3 regions of the Lysinibacillus sp. RC79 genome follow, and region 2 is predicted to be linked to each of the others. Evidence: riboswitches for the same ligand, from Rfam matches in the RefSeq annotation. Region 2 holds a riboswitch; each other region holds the start of a gene.
What was found. A riboswitch is a leader RNA that binds a small molecule or an ion and turns the genes downstream of it on or off. The one in region 2 is predicted to bind lysine.
Positions count from the first base shown of each region.

Region 1 (4,567 bases), on a different contig from region 2:
AGCTCCAGTTGTAGAAGAAACTTCTGGTGAGCGTGTAATCGCATCTCCAGCAGCTCGTAAACTTGCTCGTGAAAAAGGTATTGACCTTGCTGCTGTATCTCCAGTAGATCCACAAGGCCGTGTACGTGTACAAGATGTAGCAGCTCATGGTACAGCTCCAGTAGCAGCACCACAAGCAGCTCCAGCAGCACCGAAAGCAGTTGCAGCTGTAGATGAATCACGTGTGACAGTTGAAAAAATGAGCCGTCGTCGTCAAACAATTGCAAAACGCTTACTTGAAGTAAAACAATCTACAGCAATGTTAACAACATTCAACGAAGTAGATATGACAAACGTAATGGCTTTACGTTCCCGTAAAAAAGACCAATTCTTCGAGTCAACTGGCTCAAAACTTGGTTTCATGTCATTCTTCACAAAAGCTGTAGTTGCAGCACTTAAAAAATACCCATATGTGAACGCACAAATCTCTGGTGATGAAATTCACTTAAACAACTTCTTTGATATCGGTGTAGCTGTATCAACAGAAGAAGGTTTAGTAGTACCAGTTGTACGTGACGCTGACCGCAAAAACTTTGCTGAAATTGAAGATTCAATCGCAGACCTAGCGAAAAAAGCACGTGACAAAAAATTAGGTTTAGCCGATCTTTCAGGTGGCTCATTCACAATTACAAACGGTGGAGTATTCGGTTCATTAATGTCTACACCTATCATGAATGGTACACAAGCTGGTATCCTTGGTATGCACACTATCAAAAAACGTCCAGTTGAAGTGAATGGTGAAGTAGAAATTCGCCCAATGATGTACTTAGCTCTTTCTTATGACCACCGTATTATCGATGGTAAAGATTCTGTAGGCTTCCTTAAAACAGTTAAAGAACTACTTGAAAACCCAGAAGATTTATTATTAAATTCTTAATTCCTGAATTTGTTAAAACCCTGCGAACATTGTTTTGCAGGGTTTTTTGCTTGTCATAAAACATTTCTCATTTTCAGGGAAATTTTTAAGAAAGCTTCACGTAGTAATAAAGTATATAGTATAAAAGAATTTAATTTTGTGGAATAACAGATTCTTTTGAATTACTAGTGTAGAGCTTTGATAATAAATATTTTCGAATTTTCTAAAAATGTTCAAAGTCATATTTGTAAAAACGTAAACACGTATATATGTTGATTGGAGTGGAGGCTGGACGCTCCCAGGAAAGCGCAAAGCCAGAACGGAAATCACCCCCTACGTTATTGTAAAGGCTACAAATCTAAACACCATTTTCAACTTTGCAAAATTGTATATAAGGATTTTAAAAGAATAAAACCCTAATATTGTAATTAGTCAGAAAAGTAATAAAATTATCTTGACGGATAACTTAGTTTTATAGTAATATCTTAATATCAATTAAATATACAAACCTCACATTTATCCTATTGTGAGGTAGAGGCGCGATATTTATTAGTTCATTGTTGAGTTCAAGCAAGCGAAGACGCAATGGAGAAGGAACTATCGCCGAAGTATAAAAGGAGCTCGTACTTTTATGCTGGGTCTGCAGTGAATAAGTGCAGGACTGTCCTAGTAAATTACTTTCCAGGTTTACTAGGTTGTGCTATCTCGGAATTTTGGAAATTATTGTGAGGATTTGGGCAACTGTTAAAAAAGATAAGACCTAAGTTCAGAACTTAGGTCTTTTTTGGTACAGTTGTCTTATTTTTTTACAGAAAAGGGGAGTTTTCCATGAAAAGAAAATGTTTGGTATTAATGTTGACCGTCATGACTGCAATTTTGTTAGCAGCTTGTGGTACTGGTGGTAAAAAGGATGCGACGTCGTCTAGTGATGGGGGAGTAAATACTGATAAGGGTGAAAGCGGAGGCCAATTCCGTATCGGGATGGAAGCAGGCTATGCTCCGTTTAACTGGACACAGCAAAATGATGCAAATGGCGCAGTAAAAATTGCCGATAATGCAGAATATGCAGGCGGATATGATGTGCAAATGGCGAAAAAAATTGCTGAAGGCTTAGGAAAAGAATTAGTTATCGTAAAATTGGAATGGGATGGTTTAGTACCATCACTACAATCAAACAAAATCGATGCAATCATTGCAGGGATGTCACCTACTAAAGAGCGTAAGCAAACAATTGATTTCACCGAAAATTACTATACGTCTGATTTTGTGATGGTTATCAAAAAAGGCAGTAAATATGAAAAAGCAAAATCCATCCAAGATTTCTCTGGTGCAAAAATTACATCACAATTAAATACGTCTAACTACAATGTTATTGATCAAATCAAAGATGTAAAAAAGCAAACAGCAATGGATAACTTCCCAGCAATGCGTGTAGCATTAGAAGCTGGAAAAATTGACGGCTATGTAGCAGAGCGTCCAGAAGGTATTTCCGCCGCTGCTGCAAATGATAAGTTTACGTATGTAAAGTTTGAAAAAGGTTTCGATACCGATATTTCAAATACATCTATTGCAGTTGGTTTACGTAAAGGTGATGCCGATCTTGAAAAAATCAATGAAATCTTAAAAGGTATTTCTGAAGATGATCGCCAAAAAATTATGGAAGAAGCAATTCACCAGCAACCAGCAGCACAATAACATGAATGCACGGGCTATCTGCTAGCCCGTGCAATCCCAATACAATTTATACAATAAGAATCTCTCTAAAAAATAATAATGTCTTTGCTAAAAGTTTCATAAGATAAAAGAAACAAAAGGCCCAGCTAAGACACAATACTGTAACGAACAAGCAACACAACGTTGTTAGGAGGAACATCATGAGTTTTGAATGGATTATTTCTATTGTTGAGAACAACTGGCAAATGTTTTTACGAGGTGCGTATTATACATTACTTATTTCGATTATTAGTACAATTATTGGTGCACTTATCGGATTTTTTATCGGAATTATGCATACCATCAAGGTTCGTAAAAAGGGTTTAAAATTCTATAGCTTAAAGCTCATTAATTTTATACTAACATGCTATGTCGAATTCTTCCGTGGTACACCAATGATTGTACAAGCAATGGTTGTATTTTACGGATTAGATATTGCATTTGGTATTGATATGAACTTTATTACGGCAGGTATTTTAGTTGTTGCACTAAACACAGGTGCTTATATGACTGAAATTGTGCGTGGCGGTATTGTTTCCGTTGATAAGGGGCAGTACGAGGCCGCATCGGCCATTGGTATGAATCATTTTCAAATCATGCTACATGTTGTATTACCACAAGTTGCGCGAAATATATTGCCTGCAACAGGTAATCAATTAATTATGAATATTAAAGATACAGCAGTTTTAAACGTTATCGGGGTTACGGAATTATACTTCCAAACAAAGTCGATTGCAGGTAATAACTTCCGCTATTTTGAATCCTTCTTTGTAGCTTGTGTCCTTTATTTCATCATGACATTCACAGCATCAAGAATTTTACTGTATGTAGAAAAACGACTGGATGGACCAGATGCCTACCAAAAAGAACAGAAAGAAGCAGTATAGGGGGACGAACAGATGACAGTTATTAAAATAGAGCATTTAAGTAAATCATTTGGGCGTAACCAAGTGTTAAAGGATGTAAATTTCCAAGTAGAAAAGGGCGAGGTTGTCTGCTTAATCGGCTCTTCCGGATCTGGTAAATCAACACTACTACGCTGCATTAATTTACTAGAAACACCAAGTGGCGGTCAAATTATTTACAAAGGTGACAACATTTTAGACGATAAGCATAATATCCAAGAATATCGTACACATTTAGGTATGGTATTCCAGCAATTTAACTTATTTAACAATCATAATGTGCTAAAAAACTGTACAGTTGGTCAAATGAAAGTATTAAAGCGTTCGAAGGCAGAAGCCGACGAAGTTGCTCTAAAATATTTGCAAATTGTTGGTATGGATCAATACGTCAATGCGAAGCCAAGGCAGCTATCTGGCGGTCAAAAACAGCGGGTAGCGATTGCACGAGCATTGTCAATGAACCCAGAAGTAATGCTGTTTGATGAACCGACGTCAGCACTTGACCCAGAAATGGTTGGTGAAGTATTGAAGGTAATGCGTCAGCTAGCGAATGCCGGGAATACGATGTTAATTGTTACACATGAAATGGAATTTGCTAAAGAAGTAGCAGACCGCGTTGTATTTATGGATAAAGGTGTTATTGTAGAGGAAGGACCACCATCACAGGTTTTAGTAAAACCTCAGCATGAACGGACAAAAGAGTTTTTAAAACGAACATTAAAATAATAAGTTTACGCATTCGGTTTCAATAACTAAAAAAGTGAGTCCATATTAATGGGCTCACTTATTTTCTAGAATTCCATTCTGCGTATAAAACAAAGCAAATTGCAAATGCAACGGCCAGAATAAAAAACCATTGCGGTACGCCACCAAAGCTCATATTAACACCTCGAAGTAAAAATTTTTATGATTGATATGGTAAAAAAACGATAGATATGGAGAAAATATGGTCTTCTATGGTTTTTTTCTCCACAAAAGTTCAAAAATATTATAAAATAAGCAATAGACATTAGCTTCGCGCTAGTAAAGAGAGGTAGAGAGATTATGTTACATT
Region 1 is NZ_JBGCCD010000005.1:237,436-242,002, forward strand. It holds gene odhB (2-oxoglutarate dehydrogenase complex dihydrolipoyllysine-residue succinyltransferase) at 1-916, shown strand, start outside; lysine riboswitch at 1,420-1,606, shown strand; gene ABH968_RS07610 (transporter substrate-binding domain-containing protein) at 1,724-2,590, shown strand; gene ABH968_RS07615 (amino acid ABC transporter permease) at 2,770-3,495, shown strand; gene ABH968_RS07620 (amino acid ABC transporter ATP-binding protein) at 3,508-4,239, shown strand; gene ABH968_RS07625 (DUF6501 family protein) at 4,558-4,567, shown strand, end outside.
Region 1: another riboswitch for lysine. It lies ahead of ABH968_RS07610 (transporter substrate-binding domain-containing protein); the one in region 2 lies ahead of ABH968_RS21035 (amino acid permease).

Region 2 (4,567 bases):
ATCAACTTATTTACATTGCATACGTTTTAACTAATAACATCCCAAACTTCCGAATATATATTTTGTAATATTATATATAAATTAGTATATTCTTATTAATAATCAAAATTAATTTAGAAAGTTACAAAAAATGACTTTTAGAAGGAATTATGGGTTTTATTCTATTATATTTTGTATTATCGGGTTGTTATTGTTTTATGCTAGTTCATTAAGTGAAAATGGCATTTTTGGTATTTACTTTTATTTGGGTGCTCTACTCTGGATAATGAGTATTTATTTTGGAATATCCGGAATTAAATCAAAACAAACAGGTATTTCTAAATATTTAGGATTACTCATCATTTTGCTTATTCTTGTCATCTACGGATCGATGATTGCTATTATGGGGATACGAGACTTTGGGGCTTAAAGGTTAATGGTTCACCTGGCGTATTTTTCTGACAAGATAGTACCTGGGGTTACAAATTCATTAAAAAACTGCCCTGCAAGTCATTTTCTATGGCTCACAGGACAGTTTTATTTTTTATTGTTCAACTTTTAAATCACATTGCTCTAATGGAAGCATTTTTGTTTTATGCTTGATTTTATAGCCAAGCCATAAGAATAAGAACAGTGGAATACCGATATAGGAGACAAGGACTCCATACCAGTCTATTGTATTACCCATAAAGGCATTGTAGTTTTGTCCAATAACAACAATCATACAAACTGTAAAGGCAAATAGCGGGCCGAATGGGAATAGCCTTGCTTTATACGGTAACAATGTCGGATCTAAGCCCTGTACCTCGAACGCTCGACGGAAACGGTAATGGCTAAATGCAATTCCTAGCCAAGCAATGAAGCCAGACATCCCAGAGGCATTTAGCAGCCACATGTAGACTACACCATCACCAAAGAATGAAGCCAAAAATGCTAGGGAGCCTACAGCTAAAGTCGCCAGTAATGCGTAAATCGGAATACCTCGACGGCTTAGTTTAGTGAAAATTTTCGGTGCATGTCCATCTACCGCTAATTGCCAAAGCATACGTGACGATGCGTAAAGCCCTGAATTCCCTGCTGACAGCATTGCCGTTAGAATGATAGCATTCATCAATGATGCAGCAAAGGCAATTCCTAAACGGTCGAACACCAGTGTAAATGGTGAAACAGCGATATCTTCAGATAGCAAACGTGCATCTGTAAATGGAATCAGCATCCCAATTGCAGCAATCGCTAAAATATAGAATAAAAGAATTCGCCAGAAAACAGACTTCACGGCTTTCGGGATATTTTTACCAGGGTCATCCGTTTCACCTGCTGTTATCCCAAGTAGCTCTGTCCCTTGGAATGAGAATCCCGCAGCTAAGAAAATACCAAATGTAGCAAGGAGCCCACCATGGAATGGTCCATCACCGATAAAGAAATTCGTAAAGCCTACCGGAGCGTGTCCTCCTAAAATACCAAAAATCATTAAGAAACTGATGATAATAAAAATGATTACAGTTACAACCTTTATCATTGCAAACCAATATTCACTTTCACCATAGCTTTTTACCGATAATAGATTGAACGTTAAAACTACAGCAATAAATAAAACAGTCCAAAGTGCTGATGAGCTATCTGGGAACCAATATTTCATAATTAATGAGACAGCAGAAATTTCTGCCGCAATTGTAATCGCCCAGTTGTACCAGTAGTTCCAACCAAGTGCAAAGCCTAAAGCTGGGTCTACAAATTTTGTAGCATACGTACTAAATGAGCCCGATGATGGCATATAAGCTGCCATTTCGCCTAAGCTCGTCATTAAAAAATACACCATGATACCGATTAATGCATAGGCGAGTAGTGCACCGCCAGGGCCTGCTTGTGCAATGGCACCACCACTTGCTAAAAACAATCCTGTACCAATTGTACCGCCTAATGAAATCATTGTAATATGACGGCTTTTTAATTCTTTTTTCAGCTTCGGTGCTTTATGACCGAGCTGATTGACTTTTATTTCACTCACGATATAGCTTCCTTCCTTTTTTAAGAGGCGAAAAAAATGCCATCACATGAACGTTGCTGTGATGGCTAAGTAAATCCTCTGTTCCTTCAAAATGATAGCTCAACACGTTGTTCAAACGTGACAGTTCTGTCCCTTTCGGAGACAGCCCCAGCATGAGGTTTTCAAGTCCCCTCACACTTCGGCGGTATTTCCTTTCAGTTAATTTCTCTAATGCTTGTCATTTCCATTAACATACTCTTAAATACCGCGACCTCTACCTCAATATAAACATGAGGCATTAAATATTAAATTTATGATGGGTATTAGTTTAACATACGACCTATGACATTTCAATAACTCGAGTAATGTTCTTTATTTTGCGAATTTTCCACTATTTCCATTAGTGTGATAAAGTGGTATAGTGATTCAATCAAAATTGTTCTAACAGGGGGGACTTATTTGACTACTCATGAACATACCGATACTTATCCTAGCAGGAAAATTAACTGGAAAGGGACAACCTTATTACTCGTTATCGGAGTAATTTGTATTGCCTCGACATTACGGATGCCGCTAACAGTTGTTGGTCCTATTATATCCTTTATCCGTGAAGACCTCGGCATATCCAATGTACTAGCGGGCTTTCTAACAACGATCCCATTGCTAGCATTTGCAATCATTTCACCATTCGCACCAATTGTCGCACGTAAATTTGGACTAGAATTAACATTATTTTTATCAACTATTCTTTTAGCGGTAGGAATTGTCCTACGCTCCCTTGGCACAACTAGTTTACTCATATTTGGTACTATGCTAATTGGTATAGCCATTTCATTCGGTAACGTACTAATTCCCGGATTACTTAAATTGAAATTTCCCTTTCACGTAGGTTTGCTTATGGCATTGTTCACAATGTCGATGAATTTGACAGCTGGACTCGGTGCTGGTATTAGTTATCCTATTGCCAATTCATCATTTGGCTGGCAAGGAGCTTTAGCAATCGCACTTGTTCTTGTGGTGTTAACCATATTAATTTGGATTCCACAGCTGAAATTTAATAAGCCTGAGTCTACTGTTAAGACGACGAAAGAACGTACACCATTATGGAAATCACCTGTTACTTGGGCAGTGGCGGGGGCTATGGGATTTCAGTCATTATTATTCTACACAACTGCCGCTTGGATTCCTGAAATATATATATCACAAGGATTAGCTGCAGATCGTGCAGGCTGGATGTTTTCCATCATGCAATTTTCACAAGTTCCAATGGCTTTAGCTGTGCCTATTATCGCTAGTAAAATGACATCTCAACGTCCTCTCGTATTAATGTTTACGGTATTTTACTTAGTTGGCTTTATCGGAGTAGTGATGGAATGGACAAGCCTCGCTGTACTGTGGATGGTGCTACTAGGCTTAGCAGGAGGGGCTTCATTCGCATTAGCGATGATGTTCTTTACACTACGTACCCGTACAGCTTTTGAGGCAGCTGATTTATCAGGTTTTGCACAATCATTAGGGTATTTATTAGCCGCAATCGGTCCAATCTTATTTGGTTATTTGCATGATTTATTTGGTGGCTGGAATACGGCTGGTTGGTTATTTGTTGTCGTAGCATTGATACTCTTCTTATGTTCATTTAGGGCTTCTAAAAATGAATATGTAAATTAAAAAAGGTAGCTCATGATCTTATTTCAGCGGATGTCATGAGCTGCCTTTCTCTATTAGTAAGGTGGTTTCTGATAAAAATAGTTCGGTGTATTGTAAACATTAACATAAGGCTTATGGTAAATATGGGTTGTAGCTGGCGAAAGAGGTGGAATCAACCATGTCCAATTACCAGTAACCTCACGATTTGCTGCTGCTTCTGCTTCCTCAAACAATTTAAATTGCTGTGCAGCTGTATGATGATCTACAATGCTCACACCATCTTCTTTAAAGGAATGTAGGACTGCCATATTCAGCTCAACTAATGCTCGGTCACGCCATAAAGAAGCCTGTTTGGTTGTATCGAGGTTGAAAATTTCTGCTATAGCGGGCAGCATATTATAACGCTCATGATCTGCTAAATTACGTGCCCCGATTTCTGTACCCATATACCAACCATTAAATGGGGCTGCTTCAAAATCGATACCTGCCATTTGGAAGCGCATACTCGAAATTATCGGCACTGCATACCATTTTAATCCTAACTTCTCTACTTGAGCAGATTCCGGATGACGAATCGGTACCTCTAGTACATATTCGTCAGGGATAGTAAACACTTGTGGTTCCCTTCCATCCACCTGTACAACGAGTGGAAGCACGTCAAATGCTGTTCTCTTACCTTGCCAGCCAAGTGACTCACATACTTTTGTAAACTCAACAGAATGCGAATCACCAACGGTTCCAGATTCCGTTTCATAGCCAGCATAACGGATTAGCTGATGATTCCATACACGAACTCGTCCCGGTGCAAAAATCGTTATTGTTGGACGAATTTTCCCATCATTTGTTGCATATTGAATATGTTCAAGCAATGCGTTGAAAATATCCTCTTCTTTTGAAATATCTCGGGCATCAACAACATGCAGCGATTGCCAAAACAATCGACCAATACACTTA
Region 2 is NZ_JBGCCD010000028.1:65,456-70,022, forward strand. It holds gene ABH968_RS21030 (hypothetical protein) at 266-409, shown strand; gene ABH968_RS21035 (amino acid permease) at 524-1,987, opposite strand; lysine riboswitch at 2,075-2,251, opposite strand; gene ABH968_RS21040 (CynX/NimT family MFS transporter) at 2,426-3,634, shown strand; gene ABH968_RS21045 (nitric oxide synthase oxygenase) at 3,688-4,567, opposite strand, start outside.

Region 3 (4,567 bases), on a different contig from region 2:
GAGCGTGCAAAGGAATTTCGTGATCAAATTGCACATATCGATACAGTCATGCAAAAGCAAAAAATCGTCTCAAGTGATACAACTAACCGCGATGTATTTGGCTATGCAGTCGAGAAGGGCTGGATGTGTGTTCAAGTTTTCTTTGTCCGTCAAGGAAAGCTCATTGAGCGAGATGTCTCGATTTTCCCAATTTATCAAGAGGCAGAAGAGGAGTTTTTAACGTTCGTTGGGCGATTTTACGAAAAGTTAGAGCACATTAAGCCTAAGGAGATCTTTATCCCACAATCTATTGATGCAGATATTTTAACGGAATTATTAGAAGTTAAGGTACTGACACCAAAACGTGGGCAAAAAAAAGAGCTAGTTGAATTAGCGACGAAAAATGCTGAAATTGCTGTAGCAGCGAAGTTCCAGCTTATTGAACGTCAGGAAGAACGCACTATAGGAGCATGTGAGGCGCTTGGTGAAGCTATGGGCATCTCTACGCCTTTACGGATTGAAGCTTTCGATAATAGTCATATGCATGGGACAGATGCTGTATCTGCAATGGTTGTATTTATCGATGGAAAACCTGCGAAGAAGGATTATCGAAAATACAAAACACGTACTGCTGCGAAGCACGATGATTACGGGGCGATGCAGGAAGTGATTCGTCGTCGATACACACGCGTATTAAAAGATGGTCTACCTTTACCAGATTTAGTACTAATAGATGGTGGGAAGGGGCAAATGGAAGTCGCGCGAGAAGTGTTAGAAGATGAGCTTGGCCTTGTCATTCCAATTGCCGGATTAGCAAAAGATGAAAAGCATAATACGTCACAGCTTCTATTTGGTGATCCACCTGAAGTAATTGCATTAAAGCGAACAAGCGATGGATTCTACTTACTGCAACGAATTCAGGACGAAGTACACCGCTTTGCTATTACCTTCTTACGACAGCAGCACGAGAAGCATGCTATACAATCTGTCCTCGATCATATAGAGGGCATTGGTCCAAAGCGAAAACAGCAATTACTTAAGCATTTTGGCTCTGTCAAAAAAATTCGTGAGGCAAGTATGCAGGCATTACAAGAAGCAGGGATGCCATCTAATCTAGCTAACAATATCTATGCTTATTTTCATTCAATAGAAGACTCCCACCTCTGAAGATGGTGAGATGAATGCAGATGGAGTTCCTTTTCAGTGGGTGTACAAATACCTACTGAATGAAAATAATGCCTCCGGACGCAATTACGCCAAGGCGAAATTGATTTTCTACAAGAGCCATTGTCAAAGGATTAGACATATGCTAAGTTTGTATATAACATTGCCCTTCAATATAGCAATGTTGTATACCGTGCCTTAGTTTTTCAGTAGTTTCTACTATTAAATTGGAAATTTCTTCACTAAGGTTAATTAAATACTTTCACTATTTAGTGATGATAGAGGTGCAAGGTTCAAGAGTAGTACGTTCGAGGACGAACAAGTCCAGTGAAAATGTATGAAAGGGAAGCTTGCCGAAGTGGAGCATCGTTGTTTCCGATGCTGTGCTGGTTTTACATTTAAGAGATGTAAGACTGTCGATACTAATCGTTTCGGAGAGCTATCACACATGCACAAGTTACTTTTATTGTACATGTTATAGGCAGCTTTCACGTTATGTGAGAGCTGCCTTTTTGCTTTCTAGAGACAAACTTTTTTCAAGGCAGTTACCCCCTACCTGAGAGGTGATGTTAAAAAAATTGGAGCGGAGGAAAGTGAGTGCTCGTGTCACTTTGATTTTGCTGCAAAAGTATAGCAACTTTATAATCAGCGAAATGATTTAATACGAAGGAGAATGATAAAGATGGCGAGAATTGTGATGAAATTTGGTGGTGCTACATTAGCATCAACAGAGCACATTCAAAATGTTGCGAAAAAGGCGATTGCAGAAAAGGAAAGAGGTTTTGATGTTGTCGTTGTCACTACAGCTATGAGGGGTATGGCTAAAGAATTAGCAAAGATGGCTCGTGATCTATCAGACAACGCATCTAAGCGTGAACTAGACGCACTATTTTCTACAAGCTCACAACTTACAAGTACATTAGTGGCAATTGCTTTACAGGAAGAAGGATATGATGCTGTGTCATTAACAGGCTGGCAGGTAGGCATTGAAACCGATGCTATGTATAGCAATGCCCGTATTGATGAAATGGATGCTAGTCGAATAGAAGAGCATTTTGTACAGGGGAAAATCGTAATTGTTGCTGGGGGACAGGGTATCGATAATTCACGGAATATTACGACGTTAGGTAAAGGTGGGGCGGAAACGTCGGCTATAGCTATTGCAGCAAAATTGAAGGCGGAGCGGGTAGATATTTACACGAATGTGGATGGAGTCTATACAGCTGATCCAAGTCATGTTGCTAGGGCACGAAAGCTAAAAGAAATTTCCTACGATGAGATGCTAGAGCTATCAAACTTAGGATCACAAATTTTACACCCACGAGCTGTAGAGTTAGCAAAGAAGTTTCAAATCCCAGTTATCATTCGGTCGAGCGAAATAGATACAGTAGGTACTTTATTGAAGGAGGAAGTTGAAATGGAGAAAAATTTAATTGTACGTGGTGTTGCCTATGAGTCAGACGTTATTCGCTTAACAGTTGGTTATGATGCTTATTCCAATGCTTCATTAGCAGATATGTTCACAATACTTGCAGAGAATCGCATAAACGTCGATATAATCGTACAAGCAATAATTGATGGCTTAAAGCCAACTGTATCATTTACCATTTTAAAAGAGGAGTTCGCTGAAGCATTACGTGTCCTAGAAGATAGTAAATTATCATTAGGGTTTAGTTTTGCTGATTTTGAAATCGGCTTAGCAAAAGTCTCTATTATTGGCTCAGGAATGGCATCTAATCCAGGGGTGGCTGCCCGAATGTTTGATCGTCTACGTCGTGAAGGTATCCCTGTAAAAATGGTCAGTACTTCTGAAATAAAAGTTTCTGTCGTTGTTCCTCAGGACGAAATGATTCATGCAGCAAATGCATTACATGATGAATTTAACTTAGAACAAGCGCTTTACATATAATTTTGAATAGGATGTGTCTGTAAAAGGCACATCTTTTTTGTTGTTGAAAAACTATTATGTCAATGAAATTAATATGTCATATTAAATAAAGTAGGGATCTATGGCAAAACGAGGGGGTGATTTCCGTTCCGGCTGGGCTCTTTCCTGGGGGCGTCCGATGAGCCGCTTCACTCGCTTTGCTCGCTCCAGGGTCTCATCTGTGACGCTGATCCCCAAGGAGTAGCCCAGCCTCCACTCCAATCAACTACTTCACTTAGAATGAATCTTCTGGAATGGGCACATCTTTTTTTGTTCACATCAATTTAATATTTTATCCAATTTTATTGTTATATAATAAAATATGACATGTTTTACCAAGGGGAAGGTTGGGGTTTGTATGGTATTATTCGGTTTATTTCAAAAGCCAATGGATGAAAGCGTTGAAAGAGACAATGATTTAGAAATACAAATATTAAAAAAACGAATTCTGGAATTGGAACTTGAGCAGGAAAGCATTGATGTGAAAAATGCGATATTAGACTTTGTACTAGCGCATATGGAGTTAATTAATTTTCAAACGGCTTTAAAGGTTCAAAATGTCTCAACGAGTGTAGGGGATATTTCCGCAATGAGTGAAGAAATGTCGTCAAATACAGAAGAGATGCTTGCGGTTGAGCAAAATGTTAATGCAAATATTCAAGAAATAAAACAGCATTCCATATTACTAGTAGAGGAAATGGAATCATCCATTTCAAAAGGTGAAATGGTTCAGGAGTTGTTGGCTAAAGGAGCTCATTCAACAGAGCAATTAAATGATGAAATGACTAAAATGGACGATATCAGTAAAGGGGTAACCGGGATTGCCGATCAAACACAACTACTATCCTTGAATGCCTCTATTGAAGCCGCGCGAGCTGGTGAGCATGGAAAGGGCTTTAATGTTGTCGCGATGGAAGTAGGGAAGTTAGCCAACAGCTCGAAAGGTTCATTGCAAGAAATGACGAAGATTCGATCAGTCATTGATAAGAAATTACACAATACAATAACAAATATTAAACAAGTCGAACATTATTTAACTGACTTTTTAAGTATCATGAAGAACAATATTGCTAATCTGACTGTAACAAGTAAAAATATTGAAGAAGCAGCACATGGCATTCATCAAATAACAGCCGCATCAGAAGAAAATGTAATAGCAGTAGGTCGTTTAGCGGAAACAACGACGGAACTATCACATACTAGTGACTTCTCGGATATAATACAAAATCAAGTATCTGAAATGTTAAAAGCTATTGTACCGACAATCAGAAAGCCCTCAGAACAAACGGTAGTTAGCCAACTGGCGGCAAGGTTAATGGATCATGCTAGCTTTTTGCGAAATGCTATTCAAAAGGCTGGCCATAAAGAAACTTTAAAGACGCATCATCAATGTATGTTTGGGAAATGGTATTATGGACATTTTGAGGAATATCAGAAATTACCAGAATATCGTCATATAGAACAACCTCATGAATTAGTACATATGGCTGCACAAAA
Region 3 is NZ_JBGCCD010000001.1:124,643-129,209, forward strand. It holds gene uvrC (excinuclease ABC subunit UvrC) at 1-1,146, shown strand, start outside; lysine riboswitch at 1,415-1,593, shown strand; gene ABH968_RS00520 (aspartate kinase) at 1,826-3,052, shown strand; gene ABH968_RS00525 (methyl-accepting chemotaxis protein) at 3,429-4,567, shown strand, end outside.
Region 3: another riboswitch for lysine. It lies ahead of ABH968_RS00520 (aspartate kinase); the one in region 2 lies ahead of ABH968_RS21035 (amino acid permease).